DNA from 2 places in the Vibrio fortis genome. Region 1 is predicted to be linked to the other one. Evidence: predicted binding sites of a transcription regulator. Region 1 holds the regulator's gene; the other holds the start of a gene.
What was found. The regulator CRP, encoded in region 1, controls carbon source genes, mostly activating them, when cyclic AMP is high. The targets are predictions, from matches to a motif close to TGTGANNNNNNTCACA.

Region 1 (8,543 bases):
CACTCACCACTTGCACAGCTCGCCAAGATAGACCAAGCTCAAAGAGAAACGCGAGTGATATCTCAGCCCCAGAGAATGATGGAACCTCTACTATGACAATTTTTACCGCTGCGACTGGCCTATCTAACCCCCACCTTCAAACCTTAGTCCCTAGGTTTATTCGCAAGCAGGCGTTGTTCCACCCTCATTGGCAAACATTGGAAACACCCGACCATGATTTTCTCGATCTCGCATGGAGCGAAGACCCAAGCAATGAAGGTCTAGACCGCAAGCCAATCTTCGTACTATTTCATGGTCTTGAGGGCAGCTTTGAAAGCCCCTACGCTAATGGCCTTATGAATGCGTTCGCTGAAGATGGGTGGTTATCGGTAATGATGCATTTTCGTGGCTGCAGCGGTAAGCCCAACCGTCTAGCTCGTGCTTACCACTCAGGCGAAGTGGAAGACGCTCGCTTTTTCTTAAGAAACCTGCATGCTCAGTTTCCTAATAATCCTAAAGTGGCGGTCGGTATCTCTTTAGGCGGTAACATGTTAGCCAACTATCTGGCCGAATACGCCGATGATCCTCTGCTCTCTGCGGCCACTATCGTCTCAGCGCCGTTTGATCTTGCCAGTTGCTCAAGTCGAATCGAAAAAGGGTTCTCTAAGGTTTACAAGAAGTACTTGTTGAACTCACTTAAATCCAACGCACTCAAGAAAGAGAAGCTGCTTTCAGAAAAATTAGGCATCACAGCAGATACGATCAAGAAGATCGAGAAACTGTATGAGTTTGATGATCTGATCACAGCTCCTCTGCACGGATTTAAGAATGCTCAAGACTACTATGCGCAATGTTCTGCGTTGCCGAAGCTTAATCGCATCAAGCTGCCCACGCAGATCATTCATGCCAAAGACGATCCTTTCATGACCGATGATGTGATCCCTAAGTTCATTCTGCCAGATAACATCGATTACCGACTGTTTCAGAAAGGCGGACATGTGGGCTTTATTACAGGCAGTACCTTTAACCCTAAATTTTGGTTAGAAGAAGCTTTGCCTGCCTACTATGAAAGTATTCAGGATTCGGCATAATAGCGCCACAATAAGGTAAATTGACAGCGGCTATGCTGCACTCACTCACCTTTACAAACACATACCCATGAACATAAAAGAGAGATGTATTTATGATCATTCCATGGCAAGACATCGCGCCTGAAACTCTAGACAATCTGATCAAAGAGTTCGTGCTCAGAGAAGGCACCGACTACGGTGATGTTGAGATCTCATTGCAATCCAAAATCGACCAAGTGAAACAGCAATTGCAATCAGGGGAAGCGAGTATTGTTTTTTCTGAGCTGCATGAAACCGTCGATATCCAACTCACTAAACGCTTCTAGGCTGCCATAAAAAAATAGCCGTGTTATAGTGGAAAACGATTGCTAACAAGTAAGTTATTCTAACGACAAGGGTTGTCATGTCCGCTAAACATCCAATTATTGCGGTTACGGGTTCTTCAGGAGCCGGAACCACCACCACCTCAGAAGCTTTCCGAAAAATGTTCAACATGATGGACGTGAAGGCTGCTTGGGTTGAAGGCGATAGTTTCCACCGCTTTACTCGTCCAGAAATGGATGTCGAGATCCGTAAAGCTCGAGAGCAAGGCAAGCACATCAGTTACTTCGGCCCGCAAGCCAATGATTTTGGTGCGCTTGAAGAGTTCTTTCGTCAATATGGCAACGAAGGTACAGGGCAAGTTCGACGCTACCTGCACACCTTTGACGAAGCGGTGCCTTACAATCAAATGCCGGGTACCTTTACTCCGTGGCAAGAGATCCCTGAAAACTCGGATGTGATGTTTTACGAAGGCTTACATGGTGGTGTCGTCGATGGCGACGTCAACGTATCACAGCACGTTGACCTGCTGATTGGCATGGTACCCATCGTAAACCTAGAGTGGATTCAGAAGTTCGTCCGAGACACACGCGATCGTGGGCATTCCCGTGAAGCAGTAATGGACTCCATTGTTCGCTCTATGGATGATTACCTCAACTACATCACTCCACAGTTTTCGCGCACGCATATCAATTTTCAGCGAGTTCCGACTGTTGATACCTCTAACCCACTTAATGCAAAAGGCATCCCTAGCCTTGACGAAAGTTTTGTAGTTATTCGTTTGCGTGGTATCAAAAACGTCGATTTCCCGTATCTACTCGCTATGATTGATGGCTCATTTATGTCACGTCATAACACGCTTGTTGTGCCAGGTGGGAAAATGAGCTTTGCTATGGAGCTCATCGTAAGACCTATCTTACAACAGCTCATCGAAACGGGAAAAATTGGCTAACGGAATGGCATTCTGGTTGATTACTTTTCATACCGTGATCATGTGCACAATTTTGCGTAAAAAATCGTAGCTTGGTCACGATTAAAATCAAGAAATAGTGACTGAAAAAGGATACTATTCTTAACCGAAACACAAGATAGCTTGCAGCACAGAACAAGTGCTCTTATCCTAAGAAGTCAAATTCAGGCTTAGCTAAAATATGGAAAGCGGCAAGCATACCCTGCAGAGGAAGTGAGATATTATGGTTCTAGGTAAACCTCAAACCGATCCAACATTAGAGTGGTTCCTTTCACACTGTCATATTCATAAGTACCCTTCAAAGAGTACTCTGATTCACGCTGGTGAAAAGGCAGAGACCCTGTACTACATCGTTAAGGGTTCTGTGGCAGTTCTTATCAAAGACGAAGAAGGTAAGGAAATGATTCTTTCTTACCTAAACCAAGGCGACTTTATCGGCGAACTTGGTCTATTCGAAGAAGACCAAGAGCGTACTGCATGGGTTCGTGCAAAATCTCCTTGTGAAGTTGCAGAGATTTCTTTCAAGAAATTCCGTCAACTTATCCAAGTGAACCCAGACATCCTGATGCGCCTTTCTGCGCAAATGGCTAGCCGTCTTCAAGTAACCAGCCAAAAAGTTGGTGACTTAGCGTTCCTTGACGTTACTGGTCGTATCGCACAAACGCTACTAAACCTAGCGAAACAACCTGATGCGATGACTCACCCAGACGGCATGCAAATCAAGATCACTCGTCAAGAGATTGGTCAGATTGTTGGCTGTTCACGTGAGACTGTAGGTCGTATCTTGAAGATGCTAGAAGAGCAAAACCTAATTTCTGCTCACGGTAAAACTATTGTGGTTTACGGTACTCGTTAATCTCGATTGACCGAGCAAAAATTCAAAAGCCACCAAATGCAAATTTGGTGGCTTTTTCTTTATCTAGATACGAGATACGAGATACGAGATACGAGATACGAGATACGAATGAAACACATCAGGCTCTCGCCTTGTAAACATTCTCGAAGCGAAGCGTGCCCGAATCTTAGGGCAACGCCTGTGCTCGTATCTTTCTTTAACCGTTGGTGCTCTCGAAGATCTTATCCGCTGAAGCAGCAACAAATCCGGTATAAAGCTCGCCATTGGCCATTGGGTAGCGCTTAGCAAACTCATAGAAACCACCTGGAACCAACTCTACCCCTTCTGAGAACTCAACCTTAACTTTGTCAGCCATTGTTGATGATTGCTCTAGTAGAACCTCTGGAGAGCCTTTTACTTGGCCACCGACACTGTTGATTGTAAAGCCAGACGCACTCAGGTGATCATTCACAGCTTGTACTTCGGTGAACTCATTTAGCTGATTCACACTCACGGTAAAGTGGTTAGCACCGTAACCGTGCGCCGCCAACCAAGAAGCGTATTCGCTCTCTGTCGCCAGTTGTTTGTAATCTTGGAAATCCAAGTTCCATAAGCGACCACCGAATAGGAAATTTTGACCTTCTAGCTTGCTTGCATCTACCTGCGCTACCAACTTCGCAACAATCGCTTGTAGCTCAGGAGAACATTCTTCTACTTTCAATTCACTGATGAACACTTTTGGTTGGTTTGGATCTGGGTGTTCAAAGTGTTTAGCCACTAGCTTTTTGCTTTCAAACACGTAGTCACCACACGCTTTATAGCCAAGTGCCAAGAAGGGTTTAGCCAGCGTATCAATCCCCAAAGGTGCGACATTAAATGTACGCAGCGCGATGTGATCATTAATGAGGTCTTCCTCTTCTTTCAACAGCTGATGTACCTTCTCAGCGGATGGGCAGAGGCGTTCGATATAGTCATCCCACAGGGATTTGAACAGTAGATCGGGTGTCATGGTGACTCCTTGTCGGGTTCTAGCAAGCTAGAGGATTGGATTAGAAAATGAGAGGCTGCGACAAAAAGTCAGCAGCCATCAGCTTGTGACATACTTATTTATAATTATATCTCGCGGAGTCAGACGCCCTGCGAGTAATCCAAAAGGAGGCCAAACTTCCCTGCCTCCGATTGATGGTTTACGTTGTTAGTGATGATGAATGATTACAGTTCGATACCAGGACTAAATGTCGCTGGAAGCTGAGTCTCACCGCCTTCCATCGATGCCATTGGGTATGCACAGTAATCCGCTGCGTAGTAAGCGCTTGGACGTAGGTTACCTGAAGCACCTGGACCACCAAACGGTGCATCACCACTTGCTCCGGTCAGCTGACGGTTGCGGTTAACAATACCCGCGCGGATATGGTCAACAAAGTATTCCCACTCTGAATCATCTGTCGATACCAGTCCTGCAGACAAACCAAAGCGAGTATCGTTCGCCAGTTCAACGGCTTGCTCAAGTGACTGGTAACGAACTACTTGTAGCAATGGACCGAAGTACTCTTCATCTGGCAGCTCGGCAATGTTAGTTGCATCGATAATGCCTGGAGAAACAAACGCCGCTTCGCCCGCTTTTGCTTCCACTAGGCTTACACCACCTAAAGATTGCAGGTTTGCTTGTGCATCCAGAATGAACTTAGCCGCTGCTTCTGAGATCTGTGGACCCATAAACGGTGCAGGCTCTGCGAAAGGTTGGTCGACACGAATCTTCTTAGTTGCCGATACTAGGCTATCGAGCAGTTGATCGCCCTTCTCGCCCACTGGAACATACAAACGACGTGCACAAGTACAACGCTGACCCGCACTGATGAAGGCTGACTGGATGATGGTGTATACCGTTGCATCCACATCACCAAAGTGTTCACTGATCACCATAGGGTTGTTACCACCCATTTCTAGTGCCAACATCTTACCCGGTTGACCAGCAAACTGACGGTGTAGGATATGACCCGTGTTAGCACTGCCGGTGAACAGCACGCCATCTAAGCCTTTCGCATCCGCTAGAGCAATACCCGTCTCTTTAGCGCCTTGAACAAGGTTAATTACACCGGCAGGTAGGCCAGCCTCTTGCCAAAGCTTCATCGCAAACTCACCCGTCCACGGTGTCTGCTCCGATGGTTTGAATACAACTGTATTACCCGATAGCAATGCAGGTACGATATGACCATTAGGCAAGTGGCCCGGGAAGTTGTAAGGCCCAAATACTGCCATAACACCTAGAGGGCGGTGACGCAGGACGATCTGGTTGCCCGCAGCTTCACGTGATGATTCACCAGTACGGTCGTGATATGCACGAATTGAGATAGCAATCTTGCCTGCCATTGCACCGGCTTCAGTGCGAGTTTCCCAGATAGGTTTACCCGTCTCTTTAGCAATGATTTGTGCGATCTCTTCGCTGTTCTCTTTCACTTTTTCCGCGAACTTAAGCACAATCGCTTCACGCTCGGCAAAGCTAAGTTTCTTCCAAGTTAAGAACGCTTCGCGCGCCGCAGCGACCGCTGATTCAACTTGAGCAGGTGTCGCACTGTCGCCCTTCCATACTACTTGGTTGTCGTATGGGCTTACTGATGTCATCGCTTCGCCTTGACCGGCTACCCATTGCCCTGCAATCCACTGAGTCATACTTCTATCCTTCTTTGACTAACCATCGAGCTCTATTGAGCCAACATACGAACAAAATCGCCTTCTTTAACTTCCAATGCCTCGGCCACATTTGGCGCAAGGATCACTTTACCGCTCGCTTGGTCATAAGCACCTTTAGCAGCGACCGCTCGGAAGTTTTCAAATGAGGTGTTACCAATCAGGTAATCTTGAGAGCTTGCATGCTCACTAATTTCAACCTGAGCACGAATCGAGTGGCGCACTGATTCAATATTACGCAAGTCACACTCAACCGTTGGGCCTGCGTCGAAGATGTCGACATAACCACGGTTGGTAAAGCCTTCACGCTCAAGCAGTTTCAATGCTGGACGTGTTTTATCATGCACTTGACCAATCACGTCTTGAGCTTCTTGGCTCAATAGGTTGATGTAAATTGGTAGTTTCGGCATAAGGTCAGCGATAAAGCCTTTCTTACCGATACCCGTTAAGTAATCTGCCAACGTGAAGTCGATTGAGAAGAAGTGCTCTTGTAGCCACTGCCAGAACGGAGAGTTACCTTCGTCGTCCGACACGCCACGCATCTCCGCAAAAATGGTTTCAGAGAAACGCTCTGGGTGCTCAGCCATTAATAGGAAACGACACTTAGACATTAAGCGACCGTTTAAACCTTTACGGTAATCAGGGCGTAAGAAAAGCGTACAAATCTCACTGCAACCTGTGTAGTTATTGCCAAATGTCAGTAGCTTAACGACGTTATTTACTTTAAGTCGTTGCGACGAATGCACCACTTTACTGATGTGGTAAGAGTAAAAAGGCACGTCCCAGCCAATCGAGGCTTCAATACCAGTCGTGCCAGCAACTTCCCCAGTTTCAACGTCAAAACCTACCATTAGGTAACCTTCGTCACCCGGCTCAGTGACGTTTTCTTTGGCAAAGCTATATTCAGAGTGTGTAATTCGATTGGTTAACAGTTCTTCATTAACCGGAAGTGATGTGAATCCATGTCCTGATTCGACCGCACATGTGTGTAGCGCATCGTAATCAGATAATTTAATTGGGCGTACAACAAGCATCATTATTCCCTCCAGATGCAAAACAGGCCCAAAACATTAAGCTTGGGCCTTGAGCTGTGCGTCATGAGATCGCTCTTGTGGCGATCATTTCTATGACGCCGCTTGAGGCTTATACTAGCGAAGCAATTGCTTTATCTAGTTTTGCTAAGCCCTCTTCAATTTCTTCTTTAGTGATCACAAGTGATGGTGTGAAACGAACCACGTTTGCACCCGCAACCAACACCATTAGACCTTCTTTACCCGCAGCAACTAATACGTCACGCGCGCGGCCTTGCCATTCGTCATTCAGAGCCGCACCCAGTAGTAGGCCTTTACCACGAACTTCACTAAAGATTTGATATTTTTCATTAATTTTCGCTAGACCATCACGGAATAACGCTTCACGAACCTTCACACCTTCAAGTGTGTCTGGCTGGCTAACAACATCAACAACTGCTTCTGCAACCGCACATGCTAGTGGGTTACCACCGTAAGTTGAACCATGAGTACCCACTTTTAGATGTGGCGCTAATTCATTGGTCGTTAGCATTGCACCGATTGGGAAACCACCACCTAGTGATTTCGCAGTGCTCAAGATATCCGGTGTAACACCTAAACCTTGGTAAGCGTAGAAGTTACCAGTACGGCCGTTACCCGTTTGTACTTCATCGAAAATCAGCAGTGCATTGTGCTTATCACACAGCTCACGTACCGTGTTTACAAACTCAGATGTTGGAGAAATGATGCCGCCTTCGCCTTGCAGAGGTTCCATCATCACAGCACAAGTACGATCAGAGATATGCGCTTCTAGTGCTTCGATATCATTGTACGGAAGGTGCGTTACGTCTCCTGGCTTAGGACCAAAGCCATCTGAGTATGCAGCTTGACCACCAACAGTAACCGTAAAGAATGTACGACCGTGGAAACCCTGTTTAAATGCAATGATCTCAGATTTTTCTGGACCATGAACGTCTGCTGCCCATCGACGAGCAAGCTTCAGTGCTGCTTCGTTCGCTTCTGCACCTGAGTTTGCAAAGAACACTTTCTCTGCAAAACACACGTCTGTTAGTTTTTTCGCTAGACGCAGTGCTGGCTCGTTAGTCATAACGTTACTTAGGTGCCACAGCTTATTTGCTTGCTCAGTCACAGCGTCAACCATCGCTGGGTGACAGTGACCCAAACAGCTCACCGCAATACCACCAGCGAAGTCGATGTACTCACGACCTTGCTGATCCCAAACGCGTGCCCCTTCCCCTTTTACTGGGATCATTTCCATAGGGTTGTAACAAGGCACCATGACCTCATCAAATAGACTACGTTCCACTTTATTTTCCACTGTCATCACACATTCCTTCTCGATACTGCAAGCTTCGCAAAATAAGCGTAATGGTTCATATCCGAGACAAAGGTATTTTGTCTCGCCATCATCCTGCTGCAGCATTATATTTACATTTAATTAACCTTTTCAATAGTAGATTATTCTTTCGCCACGCTAAATAGCCAGGCGAACGTTACTACCTATGACTATTTATGCATCAACGTATCTATTTTATGAAGCTTTTTTTACTTAGACGTGCTTTAACAAACAAGAAATGCAGGCAGAACAAGCTCTGAGAGGGGATCGAGAGGAAATAACGCGAATAACTTTGCATAGACACAAAAAACGG
Region 2 (7,272 bases), 1.2 Mb from region 1:
CTGTCAGATACTGAGGAAAAGTCACCTTCAGTCACAGTAGACCCTATCTACTGTCAGGATATTCAATGAGCTCAGATAATCAGCCGACCTATTTCTTCTTCGACTACGAAACTTGGGGTACGAGCCCAGCTAAAGATCGACCAAGTCAATTTGCGGGTGTCCGCACCGACCAAGATTTCAACATCATTGGTGAGCCACTGGTCATCTATTGCCAACCACCCGCTGATTATCTACCTGCACCTGAAGCTGCATTAATCACACGAATCACGCCACAAAAAGCGATGTCACAAGGTCTACCTGAGCCAGAGTTTATCGCGAAGATTCACGCTGAGTTATCTAAACCAAATACCACTAGCCTTGGTTACAACAGCATTCGTTTCGATGATGAAGTGACACGTTATACCTGTTACCGAAACTTCATTGATCCGTATGCATGGAGCTGGCAGAACGGCAACTCTCGCTGGGACCTATTGGATGTCATGCGTGCTGTCCATGCATTACGTCCAGATGGCATTGTTTGGCCAGAAAATGAAGAAGGATTCCCGAGCTTTAAGTTAGAGCACCTGTCTGTGGCTAACGGTATCGAACACGAAAATGCCCACGATGCGATGGCTGACGTAGTTGCCACCATTGAACTGGCGAAAAAGATCAAAGCTGCACAACCGAAAATGTTCGACTACTTGTACAACATGCGCCACAAACGCAAGCTCAACGAGCTGGTCGACATCGTAAACATGACACCACTGATGCACGTTTCGGGCATGCTTGGTAAAGAGTGCAACTACACCAGTTGGATTGTGCCAATGGCTTGGCACCCGACCAATCAAAATGCAGTTATCGTGGTCGACCTAGCGAAAGATCCAAGCCCTCTGCTTGAGTTAGATACAGACGCGTTACGTGAAAGGCTTTATACCAAACACAGCGAACTAGGCCCTGATGAACTACCAGTGCCGATCAAGCTGGTACAACTCAACAAGTGCCCGATTCTCGCGCCTGCGAAAACACTCACAGCCGAGAATGCAGAGACTATTGGTATTGACCGTCAGCAATGTCTAGCCAACTTAGCGCTTCTTCGTGAGCATCCAGAGATCCGTGAAAAACTCATCGGGCTTTATTCGGTAGAACGTGAGTATGAAAAAGACAACGACGTCGATACTCAATTGTACGATGGTTTCTTCTCGCCTTCTGACAAAGCGGCGATGGACATCATTCGCCAAACAGAGCCAAACAATCTTGCGGCTCTAGATATTAGTTTTGCTGACGAACGTATTGAACCTCTACTATTCAGGTATAAAGCGCGCCACTATCCTTGGACGCTTGATGAATCAGAACAGCAAAAATGGGCCAATCACTGCCGTGAGTTTTACGAAAGTCGACTTGAAGATTACATGCTTAACCTTGAGAATCTTGCTCATGAGCATGAAAACGACGAGAAGAAGATGGCGATACTGAAAGCCGTATATCAATACGTAGAGAAGTTGGCTAGCTAATACATCGACTTAACTTCACAACTTAACCTAACTACAGAGACACCTTTTGAAAGAAAGACTGATCCAACTCGTGTACCTGATGATCTCCTTTACCTTGATCATCGGCTCACTGACAGCCGGTAATGCCATACAGAGCCTTCTTGATACTTCGATTCCTGGAAGTATCTTTGGCATGCTGCTGCTTTTCTTTGCGATGGTGATCGGAATCATACCCCCTCACTGGGTACAACCCGGTGCGAGCCTGATCATCCGTTTCATGATCCTTTTGTTCGTACCAATCAGTGTCGGGCTGATGGAACATTTCGACATGTTAGTCGCCAACGCTCTACCTATTTTAGCCAGTGCCATTGGCGGTACACTGATCGTTTTAGTATCACTCTCTTGGTTTTTGGACCGAATTATTGCGAAGGGTAAATAACATGTGGATTCTATTGACCATTGTTGTATTTCTATTTGCCCGTTGGATCAGTCAAAAGGTGAATTCACCTTTGTGTAATCCTCTATTGATCAGTCTCGCCATTATTATTCCGATACTGACCTACTGGCGTGTACCATTCGAAGAGTATTACGCAGATAACACTTGGATTACCTACATGCTGCAACCAGCAGTGGTTGCCTTAGCATATCCATTGTATGAACAACTGCCTCAGATCCGCGCGAATTGGCGTATCATCACTCTCGCTTGTGCAGTCGGTAGCTTGATGTCGATGCTGAGTGCTTCTTTAATTGCCGCCGCATTTCATGCAGACCTTGGACTAATCGCTAGCTTGTTAGGTAAGTCCGTCACAACGCCAATTGCAATGGAAGTCTCCAGCCATTTAGGTGGTGAAGCTGCAATCGCTGCAATATTGGTTCTGCTTGTCGGCCTGTTCGGTGCAATATTCGCTTACCCGATCTACAACCTGATTGGTATTAAGAGTCCAATCGCTCGTGGATTGACTATGGGCACCGTTTCTCACGCCTTGGGCACTGCGACCAGCGCCGAGAAAGACCCGCGTGATGCGGCATTTAGCTCATTGGCTTTGGTTTTATGTGGTGTGATCACGTCAATACTCGCGCCATCGGTGTTTTCTTTGGTGCTGTGGTTGTACTCATGAACCTCGATATCCAGCCAACAACTTATGCTATCGAAATAGTGAGCCACTACTGAAGACGTATGCCACTACCATTTTTCTATAAAAATTAGAGCGCTTTTCCAACAACACATTGGAAATTGCGCTCTTTTTTTCCGCTAAGCTATTTATTAATGCAATGTGATGCACCTGACAATTTGTGACATCAATTACACTTTGCCGGCTGCAAACGATTTCATTTGTGACCTCACTCTAATTGTGCAACACAATGTAACAACCGACATACAATAGTGACAATGATCACAGAAAATTCCTGAGTATTGCATAAACTTAAAGCCTAAGGTCAATTAAGGATTCAACATGAACAGTCGTATTACCCTGGCGCTGGAAAGTGCTCCAGCTTCATTGAAAGCACTTTTAAGTGACATCGTATTAGCAGACAACTTTGACGCCACTATTTCTAAAGAGCAGTTTCAAAGCTTGCTGGATGCAAGCGGTCTTTCTGATAAAGAAGTTCGCCTAGCTTTACTGCCAATTGCAGCGGCATTCTCATATGCCCCACTTTCTGATTTCTACGTTGGTGCAGTGGTGCGCGGCCTTTCAGGTCACCTCTACTTCGGTGCAAACATGGAAATTGCAGGCGCCCAGCTTGGACAAACGGTTCATGCTGAACAAGCAGCGATCAGCCACGCTTGGATGAAAGGCGAAAAGGGACTTACTGATGTCACCATCAACTACAGCCCTTGTGGCCACTGTCGTCAATTTATGAATGAGCTGACGACAGCAAAAGAGCTTAAAATCCAGCTACCAGAACGTGAAGAGCGTTCACTACAAGATTATCTACCAGACTCTTTCGGCCCTTCTGATCTGGGTATCACCGAAGGCCTAATGACAGAGCTTGACCATAAGTACACGACTGAAGAGACAGCACCTATCGTAGTCAAAGCTCTAGAGTCGATGAACCGTAGCCATGCTCCATACACCAAGAACCTAAGCGGTGTGTCTCTACAATTGGCTAACGGTGACATCTTCACAGGTGCCTACGCAGAAAACGCTGCGTTCAACCCAAGCTTACCTCCACTTCAAGTGGCGATGATTCAAGTAATGCTTGCTGGTTTTGACTTCGACCAAATTGAGAGCGCAGCTCTGGTTGAAAACGCAGAAGGCAAGATTAGCCACCTAGCGGATACTCAATCAACACTTGAAGCAATTAACCCTGATATTCCAGTAACTTACTTAGCAATCTAATTGCAATAAGTTAACATGTAATTTACATCAGCAGCCCGATTCCAATGGGCTGCTTTTTTTATGCTTAAAATTCACCAAAATCATTGCGCAAACGTTTGCTTTTGGGGTTGGAATAAGTATGATCACCCCGTTCTCAATTACTCGTTCAAAAGATCGGAAGGAATAACTATGTTTGGTACCGCCACTCGTGACAATGCTACTCGTGTACTTCTACTTGGCTCTGGTGAGCTTGGTAAAGAGGTCGCTATTGAGTGTCAACGTTTAGGTCTAGAAGTGATTGCATGTGATCGCTACCCAGATGCCCCTGCAATGCAAGTCGCTCATCGCAGTCATGTGTTAGACATGTTAGATGGCGATGCACTTGAAGCAATTATCGAGCTAGAAAAGCCGGATTACGTAGTACCTGAAATTGAAGCTATCGCCACCAATAAACTGGTTGAGTTGGAAGAGAAAGGCTTAAATGTCGTCCCTACAGCTAACGCAACCAAGCTAACGATGAATCGTGAAGGTATTCGTCGTCTTGCGGCGGAAGAGTTACAACTGATGACATCGCCATACCGCTTTGCCGATACATACGAAGATTTCGCAGCAGCAGTAGAGTTCGCAGGTACACCATGTGTGGTTAAGCCTGTAATGAGCTCTTCAGGCAAGGGGCAAAGCGTTATTAAAACAGAAGAAGACATTCAAAAAGCGTGGGATTACGCACAAGAAGGTGGTCGTACTGGCGCTGGGCGTGTGATTGTTGAAGGCTTCATCGACTTCGATTATGAGATCACTCTTCTCACTGTTCGTGCAGTGGACGGCGTTCACTTCTGTGCGCCAATTGGCCATCGCCAAGAAGACGGTGACTACCGCGAATCATGGCAACCACAAGTCATGTCTGACAATGCATTAAAAGCTGCACAATACACGGCCGGTAAAGTGGTTGACGCTCTAGGTGGTTACGGCATCTTTGGTGTTGAACTGTTCGTTAAAGGCGACCACGTTATCTTTAACGAAGTATCACCACGACCACATGACACCGGCCTAGTGACACTACTGTCGCAAGACTCTTCTGAATTTGCACTGCACGTACGCGCATTTACGGGCATGCCGATCAAGGGAATCACTCAATACGGACCATGTGCTTCTGCTGTTGTTCTTGGACAAGGCACTTCAACTAATATTCGTTTTGAAGGTTTAGAAAATGCGTTGAGCGCGCCTCAAACGCAGGTTCGCTTATTTGGTAAACCAGATATCAATGGCCGACGCCGCTTGGGTGTTGCTCTAACTCGTCGTAACAGCATTGAATCTGCGATTGAAGATGCTGTAGAGAGCGCTTCGAAGGTCAAAGTGATCTACTAATTTGTAAAGTAATTATGCTCGGTCGTTCATATTACTGAGTACAAAAAAGACGGGCTAATGTGCCCGTCTTTTCTTTTTCGACGTTAAGCTATGCGCAACTCGCTATTCGTCTTAACCCTGACACTCGATCAAGTAGACCTCTTCACTAAAGCGAGATAGACCTTTTTTAGCAATCTTAGGATGATCTTCATCCGCAATATCTTGATTCAATTGCGTAATCTTATAGCCAGAAAACAGTTGCTCGACTTCGTCTCTTGGTACACTAAACGGAGGGCCACTCATCTCTTCCTGAATATAATCTAAAGTGACCAGAAGAATCTTACCTCCGGGTTTCAATAGCTGCTTTAAACGCTCGACATACTGAACTCGCATCTCTTTCGGCAATGCCACTAAAGAAGCACGGTCGTAAATAGTATCAACGGCTTGAATTGGCGCTGTGAAGTAATCGCCTGTGTAGATACTCAGCTCATCAAACTGGTACAGCTCATGTTGACCATTAACCTGCGTCACCATCGGCGTATAAAAGTGTTCAGCGAAAAACGCGCGGACAGCTATTTGGCTTAGCTCAACGCCCTGCACTTCAGCATGCTTTGATGCCAACCACACTAAATCTTCACTCTTGCCACACAACGGGACAAAAACGCTCTTCTCATGACTAGGCTCGGTATGCTGCCAAAACTCAACTAGCAGTGGGTTTACATCTTCTAAGTGGAAACCGATTTGGTTTGCGGCCCATTTATTGTGCCAAAATTCAGGATTATTCATCTTTCGTTCATCTTGTTCAGTCATAATGCAAGGGTACAGGATAGACAGGTAAGAGCAACCTTGGCAGAGCTCAAAGTTCTTGAAAATGTGGAACTAACGCTTCTTTAATTTGTCTATATGTTCACATACTAAAACACGAGAAAACGTTAAGGTTGGTTTCTGTTCAAACGGCCCCATATAGTATGTAGAGACACCGAGTTTGAACAACAATTTGCTCTTAGCGTTACTGGTTACCCCTTTTAGTTTCACCGTTTTGTAACCTCGTATATTGGAGTTTGAATGAGTGTATTTCTCCGTACCACGGCACTAATGCTTCTTGTATTGAGCCGCGCGCCTGCATTCGCAGCAACTGTATCAACTAACTCAGCAGAACCAACTCGCACACCGGCACAAAACCAAGTGTCATCGAAAGTATTCCGTCACAGCCTAAGCGGCCTATATGGAATCAAAGCGTTCGATTCAAAACCAACTCAACCTTATACCGACTTCGACGTGCTTTACAGCAAATCACACCAAGCTCAAGCAGAGCTAGAAACAATCTGTAAAAGTACTGCCCTACTGACTAATTCTGAAGCGCTTTTTGCTGGCGTAAAATCTCAAGCTCGTGCTGAAGAAAAGATCGCTCTAGAACTCAACGGCGACGTGACTAGAATCACTGACCTTGCTCGTGCAACCATCATCGCTAACGATGTAGAGAGCCTGGTAGAAGTCTATGAAGCAGTAAGCCGTGAGGCGGATGTCGTTAAAGTGAAAAACAAATTTAAGTCTCCAGCCGATTCTGGTTACCGTGACCTTAACTTACTGGTTCGTTTACCAAAAACTAACATCATTGCAGAAGTTCAACTTCACCTAAAAGCTATCGCTGATGTGAAAAGTGGCCCAGAACATGAACTGTATGAGATCATTCAAGGCATTGAGCGCAACGCGTTAGCGCAAAACCGCCCTATTAACGATATTGAAGCGGCACAAATCAATAACCTAAGAAGCCAGTCTCTGGAGTTGTATCAGCAAGCTTGGCAGCCTTACATTACAACTCATATCAAAGCGGCATAAACACACTCATTAGTTAACTAATAACGTCCAATTCAATTAACGCAAAAGGCGGTCATCAAGACCGCCTTTTTAGTATTCATCATGCTTCAAAGATGCAACGAGACAAAAAAAGACCACGCTAGGCGTGGTCTATTGCTTGGCTACTTCTCGATTTTAATATTTTCAACGCGGGCTTTTAATTTTTGACCCGGTCTGAAAGTAACAACACGTCGAGCAGAGATTGGAATGTCTTCACCAGTTTTAGGGTTACGACCTGGACGCTCGTTTTTCTCGCGAAGATCAAAATTACCAAAACCTGA

Region 2: a site for CRP is predicted at 2,804-2,819, ahead of cdd (cytidine deaminase). Genes of this name have one in related genera too.

What each region holds. Positions count from the first base shown of each region.
Region 1 covers NZ_AP025487.1:2,947,237-2,955,779, forward strand. The annotation lists gene OCV50_RS13125 (hydrolase) at 93-1,070, shown strand; gene OCV50_RS13130 (YheU family protein) at 1,163-1,375, shown strand; gene OCV50_RS13135 (phosphoribulokinase) at 1,453-2,322, shown strand; gene crp (cAMP-activated global transcriptional regulator CRP) at 2,564-3,196, shown strand; gene OCV50_RS13145 (DUF1338 domain-containing protein) at 3,393-4,184, opposite strand; gene astD (succinylglutamate-semialdehyde dehydrogenase) at 4,388-5,845, opposite strand; gene astA (arginine N-succinyltransferase) at 5,878-6,897, opposite strand; gene OCV50_RS13160 (aspartate aminotransferase family protein) at 7,007-8,218, opposite strand.
Region 2 covers NZ_AP025487.1:1,793,273-1,800,544, forward strand. The annotation lists gene sbcB (exodeoxyribonuclease I) at 66-1,490, shown strand; gene OCV50_RS07740 (CidA/LrgA family protein) at 1,537-1,908, shown strand; gene OCV50_RS07745 (CidB/LrgB family autolysis modulator) at 1,910-2,587, shown strand; gene cdd (cytidine deaminase) at 2,924-3,811, shown strand; gene purT (formate-dependent phosphoribosylglycinamide formyltransferase) at 3,980-5,155, shown strand; gene OCV50_RS07760 (thiopurine S-methyltransferase) at 5,267-5,920, opposite strand; gene OCV50_RS07765 (RelA/SpoT domain-containing protein) at 6,200-6,973, shown strand; gene ihfA (integration host factor subunit alpha) at 7,114-7,272, opposite strand, start outside.